DNA from 2 places in the Halioglobus japonicus genome. Region 2 is predicted to be linked to the other one. Evidence: predicted binding sites of a transcription regulator. Region 2 holds the regulator's gene; the other holds the start of a gene.
What was found. Region 2 encodes FliA, which starts transcription of late flagellar genes. Its sites were predicted from a motif close to TAAAGTTATNNNNNNNNCGGCCGATANCC; they were not measured.

Region 1: a site for FliA is predicted at 5,337-5,365, ahead of BST95_RS15920 (DUF3336 domain-containing protein). Genes of this name have one in related genera too.

Annotation. Positions count from the first base shown of each region.
Region 1 is NZ_CP019450.1:3,371,317-3,381,744, forward strand. It holds gene BST95_RS15900 (TolC family protein) at 1-238, opposite strand, end outside; gene BST95_RS15905 (AI-2E family transporter) at 235-1,374, opposite strand; gene BST95_RS15910 (long-chain-fatty-acid--CoA ligase) at 1,596-3,149, shown strand; gene BST95_RS15915 (CBS domain-containing protein) at 3,146-3,571, opposite strand; gene BST95_RS15920 (DUF3336 domain-containing protein) at 3,615-5,261, opposite strand; gene BST95_RS15925 (efflux RND transporter periplasmic adaptor subunit) at 5,506-6,579, shown strand; gene BST95_RS15930 (efflux RND transporter permease subunit) at 6,576-9,635, shown strand; gene BST95_RS15935 (acyl-CoA synthetase) at 9,632-10,428, opposite strand, start outside.
Region 2 is NZ_CP019450.1:1,576,605-1,587,032, forward strand. It holds gene BST95_RS07540 (PAS domain-containing sensor histidine kinase) at 1-749, opposite strand, end outside; gene flhB (flagellar biosynthesis protein FlhB) at 939-2,072, shown strand; gene flhA (flagellar biosynthesis protein FlhA) at 2,076-4,166, shown strand; gene flhF (flagellar biosynthesis GTPase FlhF) at 4,163-5,143, shown strand; gene BST95_RS07560 (hypothetical protein) at 5,143-6,309, shown strand; gene BST95_RS07565 (hypothetical protein) at 6,470-6,784, shown strand; gene BST95_RS07570 (RNA polymerase sigma factor FliA) at 6,912-7,625, shown strand; gene BST95_RS07575 (MotA/TolQ/ExbB proton channel family protein) at 7,708-8,496, shown strand; gene BST95_RS07580 (MotB family protein) at 8,535-9,395, shown strand; gene BST95_RS07585 (response regulator) at 9,505-9,897, shown strand; gene BST95_RS07590 (hybrid sensor histidine kinase/response regulator) at 10,144-10,428, shown strand, end outside.

The DNA of each region.
Region 1 (10,428 bases), 1.8 Mb from region 2:
GATTCTCTTTTCTGGCGGTCGAGATCAGGTCATTGAGTACCGGGTCACTGAAAGCCTCCCACCAGAAACTGAGATCGTCCATCTCATCAGACGTCGACAGGGCCTGGCCATACAGGTCGGTTGCCCAGGTGTCGATCCAATCTACTGCGGGTTCTTCATAGTCCGGTCCGAGATTGGTACAGGCCTGCAGCGCGAGCAGGCCGCAACCCGTCGCGAGCGCCCTCACCCACAGCCTCATTCCGATGCCTCAGCCTCTTCATTTGAGGCGGCTGCAGCGGCGGCCTCGGCAGCTTCCTCGGCCTCATGCATCGCCACCCACTTCATGAACAGCTGATACCCGACAGCGAGAATAACCGCGCCAACAAACAGGCCAACAAAGCCCATGGACATCATTCCGCCGAGCGCACCGAGCAGTATGACCGGCATGGGTGCCTCGACGCCACGGCCCAACAGCATGGGCTTAAGCACGTTATCGGCAAGACCCGCTACGACCAGGTAAACCGACCAGACGATCGCCATGACCTGGGAATTGTCGCCATTTTTGAATATCCAGATGACCACAGGAATCACCACCAGCGCCGCCGGTAATTGCATAATCGCCAGAAGCAACACCACCAGCGCCAACAGTCCCGCAGCTGGCACGCCTGCGCCAAGCAAGCCAATGCCTACCAGCACTGCTTGAATAAAGGCCACACCCAGCACCCCGGCAGCCACTGAACGCGTCGTCATGGTCGCCAGATTATGCACCTCCGCACCGTGTTTAGGACCAACGATCCGCGTCACAATGTTCTCCATTGCATCATTGGCGCTGTGGCCAAACGCCATCATAATGCCGGCGACAATCAGTGAACCCAGGAACAGCAAAACAGTGCCCACGGTACTCTTGGCCGCGGACATACCACTGGTTATCAGGGATTCCAAGGAAGTCTTATTCGCCTGAATAAACGCCGGAAGGTTTTCCGAAGCAGCAGACCAGGCGTTATAAACATCCTCGCCAACGACCGGCCAGTTCGCCACATTTTCCTTGGGCGGGCGCAACTCCAGCGTGCCCGCGTGATAGCGGTCGGCAATGGATGTTGCATGCTCAGCCAGCGAACCGCCCAACAGCACAACAGGAATACCAATACCCAGCAGGCCGACGATAACGATTACCGTCGATGCGCGCCCCTGATTGCCCCCAAGGCGCGCCGCTAGTCCCTGATGCAATGGATATATTGTCACCGCCAGAATCAATGCCCATATCATCAGGCTGAGGAACGGGCTGAACACCCGGAAAGACGCCACAACCATCAGGGCCACAAGGCCCACTCTGATAAGTGCATCGGTGAATTCCTGCACGGTCATCGCGTGACCGGGCTGTTCGTTATCGCTCATAGTGCCCCCTTTGTTTGCTCTACAACCACGCACAGTACGAATATCTCTATATTACCCTCGACATTCGCAGCGTAGATTGCATTGCAATAGTTATAGTTAGTGAAACCTGCTTAAGCAAATTCATGGCGGCTACGATAGCACAGCTGATTTGACACAGCTGACCACACCCCGCAGACTCCCCAACGGCCATAAATTCTAACAAAAAGGTGCTACACAACAGCATGCTGGTTCATCATTATCTCGAGTACTATTCACGCAATACTCCCGACCTTCCCTGCCTGACCACCGAAGGCCAAACCTACACCTATGGCAGCATCAACACCCGCGCCAATCGACTCGCCCATGGATTGCTCGAGCTCGGTGTTAGCGTTGGTGAGCGCGTGGGAATTCTCGGTGAAAACAGCCTGGAGCACCTGCTGCTGTATATGGCCACCAGTAAGATCGGCGCCGTCAGCGTCTCGCTCAACTATCGACTGGCACCCGCCGAACTCGCCTACATTATCGGCGACGCCCAGTGCCGCGCACTGCTGGCACTCGATGGTATGGACGAAACACTCATAGACCTGCGCCGCCAGATCGACGATGAAATCCAGATCATTTCCCAGGGATTTGACAACACCCTGGTGCTAGACGACTGGAGCGCCGACTTCCCGACCACAAATCCCGATCAAGATGTAGCCTCTGACCAGCCTTTCGTACAGCTTTACACCAGCGGCACAACCGGCAACCCAAAAGGTGTGGTGAGCTCGCACTTTAATATGCTGTCGCTCGCTGCCATGAATACCACGGCGACGCCGCACAGACCGAGCCCCGGCTACTCCACCATTCTCTGCGCCCCCATGTTCCATATCGGTGGCACCGGGTCGATTGTGTACAACATTACCCACGGCATACGCACACTGATGCACCGCGTGTTCGACCCGGTGCGGATTGTCGACGACATCGAGCAGTACGGTGTGAATAACGTGTTCATGGTGCCGGCCATGATTATGGCCGTTCTACAGTTACCGGACATCGAGCAGCGGGACTTCAGCAAACTCAAGCAGGTGTTCTACGGTGCGTCACCGATTTCTGAATCGGTGCTGCGCCGTGCCCTGGAGATTTTCCAGTGCGACTTTATTCAGATGTACGGCATGACCGAGACTACCGGTACTGTCGTCAATCTGACCGCCGACGATCACCGCAAGGCACTGGCAGGGCGCCCCGAACTGCTGCGCTCATGCGGCCGCCCCTCGGTGGGTGGGCGCGCCAAAGTGGTCGATCTGGAAGGCAACGAAGTTCCACGGGGCGACATCGGAGAAATCTGGTTGTACTCCGATACCAATATGCTGTCTTACTACAACCTGCCCGACGCCACTGCGGCCAACCTCACCGACGGCTGGGTACACACCGGTGACGCAGGTTACATGGATGATGAAGGCTACCTGTATCTAAAAGATCGTATGAAAGATATGGTCGTCAGCGGCGGGGAAAACATCTACCCGGTAGAAGTGGAGAATGCCCTGGCCAAGCACGAGGCGGTACAGGATGTCGCTGTGATCGGTGTCCCCGATGACAAGTTTGGCGAGGCGTTGCTGGCCTTTGTCGTACTCAGTGACGGTGCGCAGCTTGACGCTGAGACAATGATTGCATTCCTGCGCGAGCACATTGCCGGCTATAAGATTCCGCGCAAACTGGAACTCATCGAAGAACTACCGCGCAACCCGTCGGGCAAGATACTCAAGAAAATTCTGCGCGCCCCATACTGGGAGGGCGCAGAGCGGCAAATCGGCTAACGGGCGTCGAAAATTTTGCGCCGCGAATGCTCCATCAGCGCCCATAGAATATTGCTGGAACTCACCTGACCAACCAGCTTGCCGTCCTCCAATACCGGGCGGCGGCGCTGGCGGGTATCGAGCATGGCCTGAGCCACTTCAACAATACCGTCTTGCGGCGACACGGTTGCCAGATCGGTGCTCATGGCATCCCGAACGAATGATTGCTCAGGATCGCCATCGTTGTACACCGCGGTGAGCACCGCCTTGATGCAATCGAGTTCAGAGAGAATGCCCACAGCGCGACCCTCGTCGTCGGTCACCGTGAGGCCTGTGAGCTTGTATTCGACAATCTTCTCAATCGCTTCCACCAGATTGGCGTCGCTACCAATCGTCAGTGGATTGCGGCGCATACAATCGCCGATAACGCTGGGTCCTGGCATAGAGATTTTCCTCGTGGTTGCCTGTCACCCTACTATAGCAGTATCAGGCTGCTTCAGCGGGCGCCTCAGGCTTTTTTGCCGGCGGACTGCGCCTGGTTGCCGGTTTCTTTTTGGCCGCGGCGCGTTTTTTCTTGGATGTAGCAGGCTCTACCGTGGCCCGCTTTTCACGCAAGGCCTCGCGATCGGTACGGGTGGGTGGCGGCCGGCGACGCGATGCCCGTGGGCGATTCGCCTCGACCGTATCCGGGCGCAGATCGCCGGATTCAAAGCGCACCAGTATTTCTTCCATCGTGCGGCTGATGCGGGTGCACAGACGAATCTGTTCCACCTGGGGATAGGCTGAGTGCTCCCCACCTTCCATCAATTCAATCAGATCATTTTCAGAGATATGCGCCAGCAGTTTGGTAGGGTTGTACCACTTGAAGCTGGGGACAATATTAATATCCCCGCTGTAGTCCTGGTCCATTAAGGCGTGGACGGTATTAAGCATCCAGTTGAACCGGGGCCAGTTGTCGCCCTGCTTCTGGACAATGCCGCGATAGAAATTAAGTAATTCCCGGCCGACACCGACACCGAGCGAACCGAGGGCCCGGGTCAGGGGACTGCGGTCCTGATCCGCATCGAGGAACGGCGTAGCGATGGGGTTCACCATGCTGACGATATAGTGGTTGGTGCTGTAAAGGCGCGACAGGCGTTTGGCCGGCAGGTCGTCGGCAATAGAGCCGTCCACCCACTTGCGAGTGGGCAGATAGGTCTGCGCTTCCCCGTGCATGTTCTTGGCCATCAGGGTTACCGGAGGAAAGACGCCGGGCACAGCGCACGAGGCCATGACGGCGGAGCGAATCAGCACGTTCGGCGAGGTAATGGCGTTGAGCAGGCGCGAGCGTTGATGCGGCTCAGCGGGCGCCACAGTGATGCTGATCTGACGACCTGTCTTTTCATAGGCTTCCTGAAACGTCATATCAGGGACCATGCGCGCGATCAGCCGCTCGAGATCACCGGCATCAATCTGCGGGTTGGCGCCGAAGAACATACGGGTAAAGGCACTGGCCTCGCTCTCCGCCTCGAAGTGCACATTGGCGGGCTCAAAAAAGTGTTCGAGCTCGGTGTCAGAATGGGTTCCCACGACACCGGCCATGATTGAACCGGCACTGGAGCCGGAAATGACCCTTGGCAGCAGGTTTTGCTCCATGAGAGTTTTTACGACGCCCAGATGGTAAAAGCCGAGTATCCCGCCACCTGAGAGCATGAGTGCGGAACGGCCGAAGCAGATGTTCGCGCGATAGAAGAAATCCAGTTTTTCCTGTACGTCGATCACGTCAGCGGGCAGCTCCGCTAACAGTCGCAGGCACTCGTCGATTTCGTCAATGTACTGCTCAATCAGGCGCTTGGTACCGAAATTGGCCCGACGGTATAAACTGGCACGTCCCATGCCACCCATATTGCCGTGGATACCTTCGTTCAGGGTGTAAAGCAGACCGTGGTAATCGTGGCGGGCACGCAGTGTGCGCAACCGGTCCAGACGCAGGCGAATCTGGGAAGCATCATACTGACTGCTCTGGTCCACCTCGCGCCAGCGCTTGGCGCCGCTAATCTCGTCGTGCTCCAGAGCGGCCTCGCGCCACTGCTCGTAGCTGTCAGCCTTATACATTCGCTTCTCGAGCTTTTTCAGCTTGCGGGATTTGCGCACCGGGATACCTCTATTGCGTTTTGAAACCACGTGGGGAGCCCAAGCATAAAACATTCGCTGCGCCGGGCATACCCGTTTTATCGGTCGCACCCGGTCGAGATTTGACCACAATCAATCCAATTACCCGCAGGATCGCGTACCATCTTTGTCCACATTAGTGACTAGTTGGTCAAGACTGGGTAAACAGTTGAAAAGCACTTAAAATACAGACACTTACAAACCAAAATACAAACCGAGGTCCAATTTGCGCGCTTATCTGTACGTTTCGCTCATTCTGCTGGTGATTTTTGGTGGCATTTCAGGCTACCTCTATAACAAGTTCAGCGTTCTTGCGAACACTGACTTCAGTCCTCCGCCGGTTACGGTCGCAGCAGCGACCGCAAGAATGGAAACCTGGCCCTCGGTGCTGCAGGCGGTAGGCACTATTCGCGCGGTCAATGGTGCCAACCTCGCTGCGGAAGCCAGCGGTGAAGTGACCAACATCAGCGTGGCCTCCGGACAGGAGGTAGAGGCAGGCCAACTGCTGCTCACCCTCAACGACAGCCTAGAGCAGGCCAGCAAGCGCCGGGCAGAAGCCAACCTGGTACTGGCGCGACAGTTGTATGAGCGCGATGAAAGTCTGATCAAGCAGAAATCTATTCCCCAGAGCCAGTACGATCGCTCCCGGGCAGATCTGGATGCAGCGGTGGCGAGCATTGCCGAGATCGAAGCACAGCTGGGCAACAAACGCATCGTGGCTCCCTTTGCCGGCCGCGTCGGCATTATCGAGGTCAAGGCCGGCGACTATATCGATTCCGGCACATCGATTACGACGCTGCAGGACTTATCCCAACTGGAAGTGGACTTTTCGGTCCCGGCCCGCCACTACCCCGAACTTCGCGCCGGCCTCGACATTGCCGTGCGCACAGCCTCCTCAGAGCAGACCTTTGCGGCAACGCTGCAAGCCGTCGACGCCGCCGTTGACACCGGCACCCGCAACCTCGCGCTGCGGGCCCTGCTCAGTGATAGCGAGGGACTGCTGCCCGGCATGTTCGCGCAACTGGATATAGACCTCGATCAGGCACGCGACGTGGTCACCCTGCCCGAGACTGCCGTCACCTACTCTGCCCAGGGCGATACCGTTTACGTGGTCACTAACGACGACGAAGGCTTGCTCGTCATGCCCCGGGTAATACGCTCCGGTGAAGTGCGAGATGGCCGAACTGAGATTCGCAGCGGGGTAGAGTCCGGCGAGCGTATTGTCAGCGTCGGTCAGAATAAGCTGTATCGCGGCGCCCGGATTGTGCTGGAAGAAAATCCGGCGGACTTCACCCAATGAGGTTTACCGATCGCTTCATCCAACGCCCGGTCCTGGCCATTGTCGTCAGCAGCCTGTTGCTGCTGCTCGGGGGTGCCTCCCTGTCAAAGGTCGGTGTCCGAGAATTTCCCGAGCTTGAGCGCAGCGTTATCTATATCGAAACCTACTACCCGGGCGCCAGCGCGCGCACCGTGCAGGGGTTCGTCACCAACCCATTGCAGATCAAGATCGCCGGTGCCAAGGGCATCGAGTACATGGTGTCTGACAGCCAGCCAGGCGTGTCTTCGATTACCGTCCATGTACGCCTGGGTGAGAATAGTACCGACGTGCTCAATGAGGTCATCGCCAAGGTAAACGAAGCCCGGGGTGACCTGCCACGGGAGATCGAAGATCCAGTAATCTCCAATGCATCAGGCGCCGAAGCGATGATTTACATCGGCTTTTACAGCGAGCAGATGACCGCATACCAGGTGACGGATTTCCTGTCTCGCAATGTCCAACCGGAACTGGCAACACTGCCCGGCGTTGGCCAGGCTGGCATCTTCTCCCGGCGCCTCGCCATGCGCGTCTGGCTAGACCCTGTGCGCATGGCCGCTCTCGGCGTGACAGCGGAAGACATCAACAACACTATTCGGCGCGACAATTTCATTTCCGCTGCAGGGGCCACCGAGGGCCAGATGGTGCGGGTAACCGTAGATGCCCGCACCGACCTGCAATCACCGGATGATTTTGCCAATCTGGTGGTGCGCCAGGTCGACGACGAGCGCATTCGTCTGGGTGACGTGGCCGACGTGGAAATGGATGCCGAGTCGCGCCAGTTTAAATCGCTATCCAGTGGTCGTGACGCGGTATTCATGTCTATTACACCCGCGCCCGATGCCAATCCACTGGAAGTCTCGCGGGCGATCCACGACACGCTGCCACTGATCGAGGCGATGCTGCCAGCAGACATGGAAATGTTGCTCGACTGGGACGGCTCGGTTGTCATCGACGAAGCACTGTCAGAGGTTATCGCAACGCTGATCGAGGCGGTGCTCATTGTCATTCTGGTGATCTACCTGTTCCTGGGTTCTTTCCGGGTCGTGCTCATTCCCCTGGTAGCCATACCACTGTCGCTGATCGGCGTGGTGTTCCTGATCTGGACCATGGGCTTCTCCCTCAACCTGCTCACACTGCTGGCCATGGTGATTGCGATCGGCCTCGTCGTGGACGATGCGATTGTGGTGGTGGAGAACGTGCACCGACATATCGAGGAAGGTGCCACCCCCTACAATGCGGCCCTGCAGGGGGCGCGCGAGGTTGCCCTGCCGGTCGTGGCGATGACGCTCACACTGGTAGCCGTATACGCCCCCATCAGCTTTATTGGCGGACTCACCGGCGCCCTGTTCAGTGAATTCGCACTGACGCTTGCCGGGGCAGTTGTTATTTCCGGTGTAGTGGCACTCACTCTCAGTCCCATGATGAGCTCGCGGGTGCTCAAGGACGCCGAGCACCAGGGACGTTTTGCAGACTGGCTGGACCACCGTTTTGAGCAATTGGTCGCAGCCTATCGCGGTATCCTGGATGCCTGCCTGGCCAACCGTGGGGCTGTGTTGCTGCTGGCGTTCTGCCTGCTCGCCAGTCTGCCCTTGCTGTTTGCCCTGGCCCAGGAAGAATTGGCACCAGAGGAAGATACCGGCGGTATCTTCATGGTGGGCAATGCCCCGCGCTACGCCAACCTGGAATACTCCGATTTCTACCTCAACAAGGTGGTCGATATCTGGCGGGAAATTCCTGAGTTCAGCCACTCCTGGCAAGTGATTCAACCCGGCAGTAATTTTGGCGGCATCACTCTGCACCCCTGGGATGAGCGCGAGCGCACCCAGCAGGAGGCCATGAAGGAATTGCAGGCCAATCTCGGCGCGGTCGCCGGTATGGAGATGTTTGCGTTCTCCTCGCCGTCGCTACCGGGAGCAGACGCCGGCCTGCCGGTCAGTTTCGTGGTCGCCTCCACGGCTGACTACCGCGATGTAAAACGTGTCGGCGACGAACTACTTCAAGCAGCCAGAGAATCGGGCCTGTTTGCGTTTGTTACTCAGAGCCTCGACTTTGACCGACCGGAAATCGTTCTACACGTTGATCGAGAACGCGCCGCACGGCTGGGTATTTCCATGCAGTCGATCGGCGAAACCCTGGCCGTCATGCTCGGCGAAGCGGAGGTCAATCGCTTTACCCTGGAGGGACGCAGCTACAAGGTGATTCCCCAGGCGGGACGCAACTTCAGAATGACGCGCGAGGAGTTGGCTAAATACTACCTGCGTACCGGCGGCGGGGACCTGGTGCCCATGTCGGCCGTGGTGCGCCTGGACAGCCAGGTGGAGCCCAATTCGCTGACCCAGTACCAGCAACTCAACAGCACGGTGATTCAGGGCATCGTCATGCCACCCAATTCACTCGGTGCCGGCCTGACGTTCCTGAACGACACCTTGGCGGAGATCGCCCCCCCGACATTCCGCGCCGGCTATACCGGAGCGTCGCGTCGGTTTATCGAGGAAACAGCCTCATTCCCGGTATTATTCAGTTTGTCGATGATGCTGATCTTCCTGGTGCTCGCGGCCCAGTTCAACAGCTTTAGAGATCCGCTGGTGGTACTGGTCACCGTGCCGCTGTCTATCTTTGGCGCCATCGTTCCCATTGCCCTGGGTTTCGCGACGCTCAATATCTACACCCAGGTGGGACTGCTCACGCTGATTGGTTTAATCAGCAAACACGGTATTCTCATCGTGGAATTTGCCAATAAACTGGCAGAGCACGGCGTGGATCGGCGCGAGGCGGTGCTCACGGCAGCCAGCCAGCGTCTGCGGCCCATTCTCATGACCACATTTGCGACGGTGCTTGGCGTATGGCCGCTGGTGATTGCATCCGGTGCCGGCGCTGAAAGCCGTTTCAGCATCGGGCTGGTGATTACCGCCGGCATGCTGGTAGGCACACTGTTTACGCTGTTCGTCGTACCGGTGTTCTATCTGCCCTTCAGTAAACGCAAACAGGCATCCACAACCGCCCCTGTCCCCGCAGCAGAGGCGGTAAGCAATCCCTAGTCGATTTTATCGTCTGCTCTGGCGCCGCCCTTGTACTCTTCCATGAGGTGGCGCTTGTACAGCTTGCCGTTATCCATTCGCGGTAACTTGGGATGGAAATCCAATGCCCGGGGCAGCTTGATATTGGAGATGCGCTCACGCAGCCATTCCATGATTTCGATGGCCGTCTCGTCAGTGGCATCAGCCCAGTTCATGGGTTCAACCACAGCCTGCACCTTCTCGCCAAACTCTTCGCAGGGAATGCCGAACACCGCCACGTCAGCAATTTTTTCATGGCTGATAAGTGCGTTTTCAATTTCCTGCGGGTATATGTTCACGCCACCGGAAATAATCATGAAGTTCTTGCGGTCGGTGAGATAGAGGAAGCCGTCTTCGTCGACATAACCCACGTCACCGGTGGTGGCCCAACCCTTGTCATTGTAGGCCCCAGCGGTTTTCTCCGGTTCGTCGTGATAGGTGAACGTTGCCGCCTCACCGCCAAAATAAATGGTCCCGATTTCCCCGGTAGGCAGTTCGTTGCCTTCATCGTCGACAATATGCAATTCTCCGACAAATGCCGGGCCGACTGAGCCCTTGTGGGTCAACCAGGCATCGGAGTCAATAATCGTCGCGCCGATGCCCTCGCTGGCTGCGTAGTATTCGACGATGACCGGGCCCCACCAGTCGATCATTTTTTCTTTGACTTCCACGGGGCAAGGCGCCGCCGCATGAATGGCAAACTGCATGCTGCTCACATCGTATTTGGCGCGCACCTCATCGGGCAGTTTAAGCATACGCACAAACATAATGGGCA
Region 2 (10,428 bases):
CATTTCATCAGGTCATTATCAGCACAGGCGGTTGGTTCGTTTTCAGGCTGATGTAGTGATACTTTGTTGGCGTCACTTCTGAGCGCCTGCAAATAACTGTAATGACCTGTCTCAAAGGCGTCGTAGAGTTTAAGAGCAATCTGTGGGTGGGAAAATTCGACTACCGGCCTACTGTTCTCGGTGCTGGATTTCAGCAACACGAAGGCCTGGGCCGGGAGTACCTTCAGCCATTCGCCAAGTAATCGCCTGAGGGTCGACAAATGACTCTCGTACTCTATCTCGAGTAACTCTTTCGCATGCCGTCCCATTAACGACAGAATGCGTGTATTAATGTCGACTAGCGAATCAAAGTCAGGCCCTCTGCGTATCTCTGTGCGAATCGCAGTGTAAAAGACTGGTCCTTGGGCCCCTATGGTGCTGGGGGTAATCGTGGTTTGTACCCAGTAGTAGGTCCCATCCTTCCTGCGGTTTTTGATGAGCCCTGACCAGGTCGCTTCGCGGCTGATCGTCCGCCACAAGTCGGCAAAAAATTCGGGCGGGTGATGACCTGAATTGACAATATTATGCGTACTGCCGATCAGTTCTTCCTTGCTATACCCAGAGGTAGAACAAAACAAGGCATTGGCGTAGAGAATGCAGCCTCGCTCGTCGGTGACACTGACAATGGCATGCTGATTCATCGCTTCGATGATCTGATTCTTTTCTATGACATTGAGAACAATGTTGTCTGAAATGGAGCCTGCGATCATTGATTCCTGGCCTTTCCTTGTTTTCACTGCCGCGCTCAGGTGGTTCGAGTGGTCTTGCGAACGTCGCAAGCTTACGGACCTGCCGGCATGGGCAGGAATAGAGGTAAATTCGCGCCTTATTCTGCGCTATCGTCGCCCCGCCGTTTATCTAGCATAGACGAAGAGTAGTGAACCTTCCCTTTTTTCGATATGAGTGACGATTCTCAGCAACAGGAACGTACCGAAGAGCCCACGCCTCGCCGGCTGGAGAAAGCCCGCGCTGAGGGTAAGGTGGCCCGTTCTCGCGAGTTGACAACATTTGTCATGCTTTTCGCGGGAATTTTGTCCCTTACCAGCCTGAGCGGCGCGCTATTCACCGCGCTGGGTGAGGTGATGACCGAGGCCTTCAGTTTCGAACAGCAATACCTGGTAGAGCCACGGGAAATGCTAATTCTGCTCGCATTGCTAGGTGAGCGTAGCCTGAGCGCGCTGCTGCCCTTGTTCTTGATTATGGTGCTCGTAGCCGCGCTTGCCCCGATGTTAATTGGGGGTTTTTTGATGTCCGCGACGTCACTCAAACCCAAGTGGTCGAAAATTGACCCCATTAAAGGGTTTGGGCGAATATTTTCAGCGCAGGCCATTGCCGAGTTGGCGAAGGTTCTCGCCAAGGTGGCCTTGCTGTCATCGGTGGTGGCCATGTTTTTGCTGTCCCGCGTTGACGATTTTCTGGCGCTCCTGACACTGCCCGCTATGGCGGCTATTTCGACAGGGTTGTACCTGGCTGCATTGGTGTGCGGGCTCATGATACTTACGCTTATTCTGGTCAGTCTGATCGACGTTCCGTTTCAATTGTGGAGCCATACCAAGCAGTTGCGCATGACCCGCGAAGAGATCCGTAGAGAGTTGAAAGATAGCGATGGCGATCCGCAGTTAAAGGCACGCATTCGAGCCCAGCAGCAGGAAATGGCGCGTCGCCGCATGATGGATAACGTCGCCACAGCCGATGTGGTCATTACCAACCCTACGCACTTCGCGGTGGCACTGTCATACGCCCAAGCAAATGAAGGTGCACCGCGCGTCGTCGCCAAAGGGGCAGAGCGAGTCGCCCTGCGGATACGTGAGCTTGCGAAAGAGCATAAGGTACCCCTTCTTGAAGCCCCGGCCTTGGCGCGTTCGCTGTATCGGCATGTAGACCTCGATCAGGAGATACCCTACGAGCTGTATACGGCCGTCGCCGAGGTGATGGCATGGGCACTAAATCTAAAACGCCTTCCCGACCACATGCAGGGGGTAGTGCCAGAGCCGGCGGCGCTGGCGATACCTGCCTCACACAGGGTGGAATAGGCCTTGGCTAAATTAACTGAGCGAATGGGGCCTGCGCTAAACTGGGCCAGACTGCCCGAGGGTATTCGACTCCATGTGATGGCGGGGCCAATGTTGGTCATCATCGTATTGGCGATGATGATACTGCCACTGCCGCCGGTAATTTTGGACCTGTTCTTCACCTTCAATATTTCGCTCGCCATCATGGTATTGCTGGTGAGTATGTTTACAAATAAACCCTTGGAATTTGCTGCGTTTCCTGCGGTTCTATTGTTCTCAACACTATTGCGGCTTGCCCTCAATGTCGCGTCAACGCGTGTTGTTCTAATGGAGGGTCATCAGGGTGGCGATGCCGCCGGTAAAGTCATTGAGGCCTTCGGTGCATTTCTCATTGGCGGCAATTTTGCGGTCGGGCTCGTTGTTTTTGCGATTCTTGTAATCATTAACTTCATGGTCATTACAAAAGGCGCCGGGCGGATCGCGGAAGTCGGCGCCAGATTTATGCTCGACGCAATGCCGGGCAAGCAAATGGCTATTGACGCGGATCTTAACGCGGGGCTAATCGGTGAGGCCGAGGCCAAAGAGCGTCGTCTCCAAGTATCACAAGAGGCTGATTTTTACGGCTCAATGGATGGTGCAAGCAAATTCGTGCGTGGTGATGCGGTCGCCGGCTTGATCATTATGCTGGTCAATATTATTGGTGGCTTGCTTATTGGTGTTGTTCAACACGGCATGGATGCGGGAACAGCGGCTGAGACCTATACACTGCTGACTATTGGCGACGGACTGGTGGCGCAGATACCTGCGTTGGTCATCTCCACTGCCGCCGGTGTCATGGTGTCGCGAGTGGATACCGACGAAGACGTCGGTCAGCAGGTAATCGGGCAGCTATTTGTCAACCCGAGGGTACTGGCACTCACCGCCGTGGTGATGGGGTTGCTGGGGCTCGTACCGGGGATGCCTAACTTCATGTTTCTGCTTATTACTGCCTGCCTTGGCGGCCTCGCGTGGTACATCGATACTCGCGACGACCCGGCGCCCACGGAGCCGATTCAGGAAGAGCTGTCTCCTGTTCCGGAAAGCCTTGAGGCGAGTTGGGAGGATGTGCAGTTTGTCGATGCCCTTGGGCTGGAGGTGGGACATCGCCTGATTCCCATGGTAGATCAGGAGCAGGACGGTAAGTTGCTGTCGAGAATTAAGAGTGTCCGGAAGAAATTTGCGCAGAGCATCGGCTTCCTACCACCAGTTGTGCACATAAAGGATAATCTGGAACTGGGCGCCAACCAGTATACGATTCTCCTGAAAGAAGCTGTTATCGGCGGCGGTGAAGTCTACCCCGAGCGCTACATGGCCATCGACCCCGGGAATACGACCGGCCGTTTGCAGGGTATTGACGCCCAGGACCCGGCTTTTGGTCTGCCGGCAGTCTGGATCGAAAGCGACAATCGGGACCGCGCCCAGATTTATGGCTATACCGTGGTGGATGCAAGCACCGTCGTCGCTACCCATCTCAATCACTTGATGCAGATGCATGCTAGCGAGCTTTTGAGCCGGTCGGAAGTCAAGCAGCTACTGGACAGACTTGGCGAAGATGGCCAGGAACTGGTGAGTGACGTCGTCGACAAGCGATTGTCAGTCGCTCATTTCCAGCGTGTACTCCAGGAGCTGCTTCGCGATCAGGTCCCGATTAGGGATATCAGGGGCATTCTCGAGGCGCTCGCTGATGGTGATGTGGCGAATGAAGACCTGGTGACTGTTCTGGAAAAAGTCCGAGTGGCGCTGGGTCGAACGATTACCCAGCGGTGGTTTGGTGCCCAGACCGAGTTACAGGTGATAGGGCTCGATCAGCAACTCGAAGACTTACTGATGCAGGCCACCGAAAGTGGCGCCTTGGATCCTGGTCTGGGAGAAACGATTATTACCCTGGCCGGACAAGCGTTACATGCACAGGAAGAGCAGGGGGGCGCCCCCGTGGTTGTTGTTCGTCAGGTCTTGCGGCGAATGTTGAACAGCTTACTCCAGAACCGCATTCCCGGTATAGCCGTGATGTCTGATACCGAAATTCCCATTGATAAGACGATTCGAATCACCAACTGGTTAGGAGGTAATTCATGAGCGTACGTCGCTTTACAGGTAATAGTCATCGCGATGCACTGCGCAAAGTGAAATCTGCTTTCGGAGACGCCGCCTTGATTATGACCAATCGCGAGACTGAACGCGGAGTGGAGATTGTTGCGGCGAGAGAGGGCGATATGGTGCCGTCGCAGGGTGACATTGTGTTGGCGGCGCCTGCGCCTGGTGTCGCTGCCACAACGGGTGAGTGTACAGAAGATAGAAATGCTCAGCTGTTGTCAGAGGTTCGCGATTTGAAGGGCATGATTGCCAGCTCAACCAGGCTGCTGCAACCGGGAACCAGTAACGCGGCCAGATTACAGTCGCTAATTAGAGATATGGGCCTTAGTGAAGCTCTCCAGAGTGACCTGATGTTGCGCTTCCCCGAGAGATTGCAAGAGCTGAACTGGCAGGAAGAGCCCATGCGGGATTGGCTGCGACAGCAGTTGAGAGCGCAGTTGCCACATGACGACACTTTCGAGCGTAAAGGCAAGGACAGTGGCATTCTCGTTCTGGTAGGCCCGACCGGATCTGGAAAAACAACGACCATCGCCAAAATAGCGGCTCGCTATGTCATGAGTCATGGTAGTGAAGAAGTGGGCCTAATCAGTGCGGATGCTTTCCGCGTTGGTGCGCAGGATCACTTGCGTGAATACGCCCAATTGCTTGATGTGAGTTTTTGTTCAGTCGCAGACGGAGTCGCTCTGCGCCAGGCGCTGCACGAACTTCGTGATAAGCGCTTTGTGCTGGTGGATACCTCAGGCCTCAGTCAGCGTGATGCTCGGATTATGCAGCAGTTCAGCGAGCTAACTTCTGCGTCCAGTGCTCTGGAATTTGCACTACTGCTGTGTGGCAATTGCCATCCTTTGACACTTGAGGAAGTAGTAGAAGCATATCAACGCAGTGCGCTGGCGGCCGGTAGCTCCATCAACCGCTGTATTCTGACAAAACTTGATGAGGCGTGTAGCCCGGGCTGCTAGTGGATGCTGTAATTCGTTTTGGACTGCTGCCGCTATACACGACCGCCGGCCAGCGGGTGCCTGAAGATCTCGATGAGCCTGACATGTCTGCACTGATAGATATGGCATTGGATCGCGCGTTTTCACAGCAGGCTTCGCGCCATTACCAAGTGCCGCTGCCGCCCTCGGGTTGGTCTAGAGAGCTGTTTCAGCGTGGCCGAAAAGTCAAGCTATGCCTGGATAAACTGCGAGATGCTGTACCCGGTTTCCCGCTGCTTGAGGCTGCCTGGGATATTTCACTACTGAACCCAGCTTGGCAACAAGCCAGGTTTGAGGAACTGACGACGCAGACGCAGCTAACAGCGTTGTGTCGTCCAGCGGTGCTTTGGGGCGCGGAGGGTGATTTGCAGTGCGATGGAGCCAATGTCCCTGGCCACAGTCTGTTGCTGGATGACAGCCTGCGGCCAGTTATTGCAGATTGCGGGACGCTGGGCGAGCACAGCATGATATGGTTGCAGGCACGATTTCGTGCAGTGCTGCAAATATTTCCCGAGTTGCCAGATATTGACACGGTCATCCGTCTTTATGAGAGCTGTTGGCTTGCACAGGCTTCGCCCGATACCCAGGTGTGGACGAACGACGAGGTTGCGGCTGTACGAGAATTGGTCTCGGTAGCTGAACTGCATGCCCGGGAGCCGCTGCACTTTGATGGGCATGACACCACGATGGAGTTGCGGCAGATACCTGTCCGGCTGGCTGGGCCGAGTATGCGCAAGGTAGCCCAACTCAATGCACGACTCTGGCTGGTAACCATCAGGGCTGATGCCTCGGGTGAAGCCCTTATCTCGAAATACTGGATAAGTTCTGAATGTATGGAAGATGAGACCGTGATCCCCGCGCTTATCGGCTTGGAGCGCTTTAGTGATTTGGCAAGCTTCAGCTACCGTCAACTGACCCAGGTGCCTGGCTTCCAGTGCTGTGAGGGCCTGCGCAGATTTGTCGCACAGGGTTTGGCTGCGGCCGCGCTGCGTGTCCAGCATAGCGACCATCTGGATGACTATGATTTAAGGGCCGAACTGGCAGCAATGCAGGGTCAAGTTGACGCGCGCAGCGCCGATACTCTTCTGGAATCCCTTACTTTTCTCATGATAGCGCGGGAGTTGTTGGTCCCGGCAAACACGAATTAACAGCGATGAGCGATCAAGCAGCAAGTCTAAGGGACTGGGCAATGAAACGCGCTCGGCAGGCTCGCGACCAGGCGGGTGACGGTCAAGTGTGCGGCGATAATGCCGGTAAGACCCTTGTGGTTGTGGGCGCCCCAATGAATCCGACTATGTGGGGCGGCGCATGGCGGAATGGTCGCGCGCTGGCTATGAGTGGCTTGATCCTGCGGGTGGGTGGCAGATTATCGATGCCACCGACGATGATTTGACCGCCGGTCCCGAAGTGCTTCGATGTCCTCGCTGGGCCCTGTGGATAGACTCTGATATCCATGCTTTCCAGAAAGCATACTCCCATCTAAAGTGGATAGCCGGCAACGGTGGTCCAGAGCGCGTTCTGGCGCTGCACGACACAGGTCTGCCGCACAAAGGTCTACTCGACAACCTGGTTACTGTTGCTGCCGGGCGATGCGACATTAATCTGTGTTTATTGAATGGCTGAACCGGGGAATTGATTCACATTGCACGCCGTATTCCCGGCTTTCGAAAAATCGACACGCTTTAGAATCCCTGACGTAAAGACAATGAAACGATGGCGCTCAACGCGGCTGTCAGGGATGGAAGAAACGATGTATACGGCAAAAGGACAGCTTGAGCAGCGTGACTTGGCCGAGGAATATATTCCGATTGTACGCCGTCACGCACTGAGCCTCAGGGTGCGGTTGCCGGCCAGCATAGAGTTGGATGACCTGGTTCAGGCGGGGTATCTCGGTTTGCTCGAAGCGATGCAGCGTTTTGATGAGAACAATGGCACCCCATTTCAGGCCTATGCTAGTGCCCGTATACGCGGTGCGATGGTGGACGAGTTGCGCTCGCGTGACTGGTTGCCGCGCAGCGTTCGTCGTCGCGCCCGGGAAATGGAAGCCGTGGTGTCGCGGCTGGAGCAATCCTTGGGGCATCCGCCTTCGGAATCTGATATTGCAGCCGCCATGGGAATTGATCTGGAGGACTACCTGCATCTTCTGGCCGATACCAATAACGGCCTTATTCTGCCGCTGGCGCAGTTGGCTGAACAGGGGTGGGAGCCGGGTGACGACGCTGATGAAGATGGCACACCTTATCTGGACGCCCTCTATGAGGAACAACATGAACATTTGGTAGCGGCCGTCGAGGCCGTCCCTGAGCGCGAGCGACTTCTGCTGGCGCTTTATTATCAGGAAGACCTGAATCTGAAAGAAATTGGCTCGCTGATGGGCGTAAGTGAATCCAGAGTATGTCAGTTGCATAGTCAGGCCGTGGCCCGCATCCGTTCACGGCTGGGACGAACTATGGAGGTGAACTGAGCCTAACCCCCGGGCTCAAGTATTGGATTTGCGGGCCGATCATTTGCTTAGGTGAATTGTTTAATTGTGGTGGCAAAGGCAAATGGATTCGGCGACGCTTATAGGGATGGTGGGTGCAGTTATAGTAGTTGCATTGGCTATTGGGCTCGGTGGCTCAGCAGCCACGTTCATCAACTTGCCGGCATTACTAATTGTTCTGGTGGGAACCCTGTTCGTCGTTATGATGAAATTTTCCCTGCACGATTGTCTCAATGCTTTCAGTGTGGCTTCCCGCGCCTTCAAATATCGCCTCGTGCCTCCCCAGGAGCAGGTCGATACACTCGTAGAGATGTCCAAATTATCGCGCAAGGAAGGCATGCTGGCACTCGAGCGGCTAGAGATAGACGACCCGTACCTGGCGGATGCGGTGGTGATGCTGGTTGACGGTATGGACCGCGCATCTGTCGAGGCGCGTATGAGCAAGTTGTCGCAGCAGACGGCGGATCGCCATTCCTGGGGCGCCGAAGTATTTTATGCGGCGGCGGACGTTGCGCCGGCGATGGGTATGATTGGCACGCTGATTGGGCTTGTGCAGATGCTATCGAACATGGATGACCCAAAGAGTATCGGTCCGGCGATGGCAGTGGCCCTGTTAACAACCTTGTATGGTGCGGTGCTGGCCAATGTGTTTGCCAAACCGATTGGTGACAAGCTCAGCCTGCGAAAAGACGAGGAAGCACGCAGTAATGCGCTTTCCCTGGACGGTATTCTCGCTATCCAGGATGGATTGAATTACCGTATTGTTGAAACGCTGTTAGCAGTGTATTTAAAGCCCCAGCCGCAGGGGGAGGAAACAGAAGAAGTAGCTGAGGCTTCGCGGGCCGCCGCGTGAGCTCGCGAAACTCAGGCTCCAGCGGCGCCCCGGCATGGATGGCAACATTTGCCGACCTTATGTCGTTGATGGTTTGTTTTTTCGTATTGCTGCTGTCGTTCTCGCAAATGGATATTGTCAAGTACAAGAAGCTTTCTGAATCTATGAGACTAGCTTTTGGCGTGCAGCGGGATGTGCCTGCGATGGAGATCCCCAAGGGGACCAGTGTCGTTCGCCGGGAGTTTAGTCCCGGTACACCCAGACCCACGCCTCTGCCTGAATTCAAGCAGCAAACCACGGATCAGGTCAGTCGCAACCTGCAATTGGGGAACCCCGACAGCGAGGAATTGTCCGAATACGACGTCGAGAATATGCGGCCGCAAGAAATCGATGAACTGAAGAGTATACTGGCAGAGCTTGGCGAGGAGGAAGTGCTTCGCAAGGTACTCAAGCAGGGCATTGATGAAGGTAAAGTGGAATTTGATTCGACGCATAATCAGGTGACGATCCGTATCCGTGAACACGGATCTTTTGCCTCGGGCCTGGCGGTACTCAATGAGGATTTTCTGCCGCTGATCGCTGAGTTACGTTGGGCTTTGCGAGAGGTTCACGGTACGATATCGGTAGAGGGCCATACGGATGATGTTCCTTTTCGCGGGGAGGGCTATGACTCCAATTGGGAGTTGTCGATTGATCGCGCTATGTCTGTGGCGCGAGAGCTGATGCGCGATGGGCTGCTTGATGAAGATCGCTTTATGGTAGTGGGGCATGCTGATACACACCCGCTAAAGCCCAATGATTCGGTTGCCAATCGCGCCGCGAACCGACGTGTGGAGATCGTGATTCGTGACAAAAAACTTCCACCCATTGCCGAAACCCCGGGTGGCACTTTGGAACTCATCTCCAATTCAGTTCCCTAGTCTGCTTTTTGCCCTGACACGTCAGCTATTGGTCCGAAAAGATGACGCTTTTCTCAATCGCGTCTATAATTTTCGAGGCGGATATCGGTGACGTTAGGGAGGACGTCGAGTGCACTTAGTAAAGATCGTTTACATCGAGGACAATATCTCGAATATGACCTTGGTGAGAAAAATTATTGATCTTGTCGACTCAATTGAAATGGTCGGCGCATCGACAGGTGGTGAAGGCATTGAGCTGGTGCGTTCAACACTCCCAGACATCGTACTTCTGGATATCAACTTGCCGGATATGGACGGCTTCAGCGTTCTACGCACCTTGAAAGAGGACAGTAGCACTGAGCGTATCCCCGTAGTGGCACTTACAGCCTCGGCCACCCGGGCGGAAGTATTGGAAGGGAGAAAATTGGGCTTTGATCGCTACCTCACCAAGCCCTTTAATATTAAAGAATTTCTAGACCTGCTGAGCAATCTCGCACCCACTGCTGAAGCATTGAAACTATGAGTCGCTGGGGAATATCCTATGGCCGATAATCACCCGCTTGTTGCACCGAAACATACTCCGAGACAACTTCCTGAGTCGTTGCGGCTGTTGATAGGTGGCGTGGTTTTTGTGCTATTACTCCAATTTATCTACATGGCGTCTGTTACGCTGGCATATCGCGAGCTGCAAAGAGACGTTGATCATGCCGCTGCGGCTTTAATCTCGACTCGTGCAAACGAAGTTGCTGTTTACAGTCTGTGGGTCGACATGATGGGCCCCGTCCTAACTCGTTCACCGCCCGTCAGGGCGTTTGCAGACCAGGGCCTGGGTTCAGATGCATCTCAGGTTGGGAGTTCGAATGATGAGTTGTTCGAATGGCTGTCCGACGTTCTGGTCAGTCATCCAAATATGCAGGGTATCTACTTCGTCAATGAGTCGTTGGATGAGGTGACGTACTCGATTCAACGCGGGCCATCTGACACCCCCACCAGTGGCATGTATGTCGATACCGAGGCCCTTATGGCGGCCTTACGTCAGCCAGGCTTGGGCAGT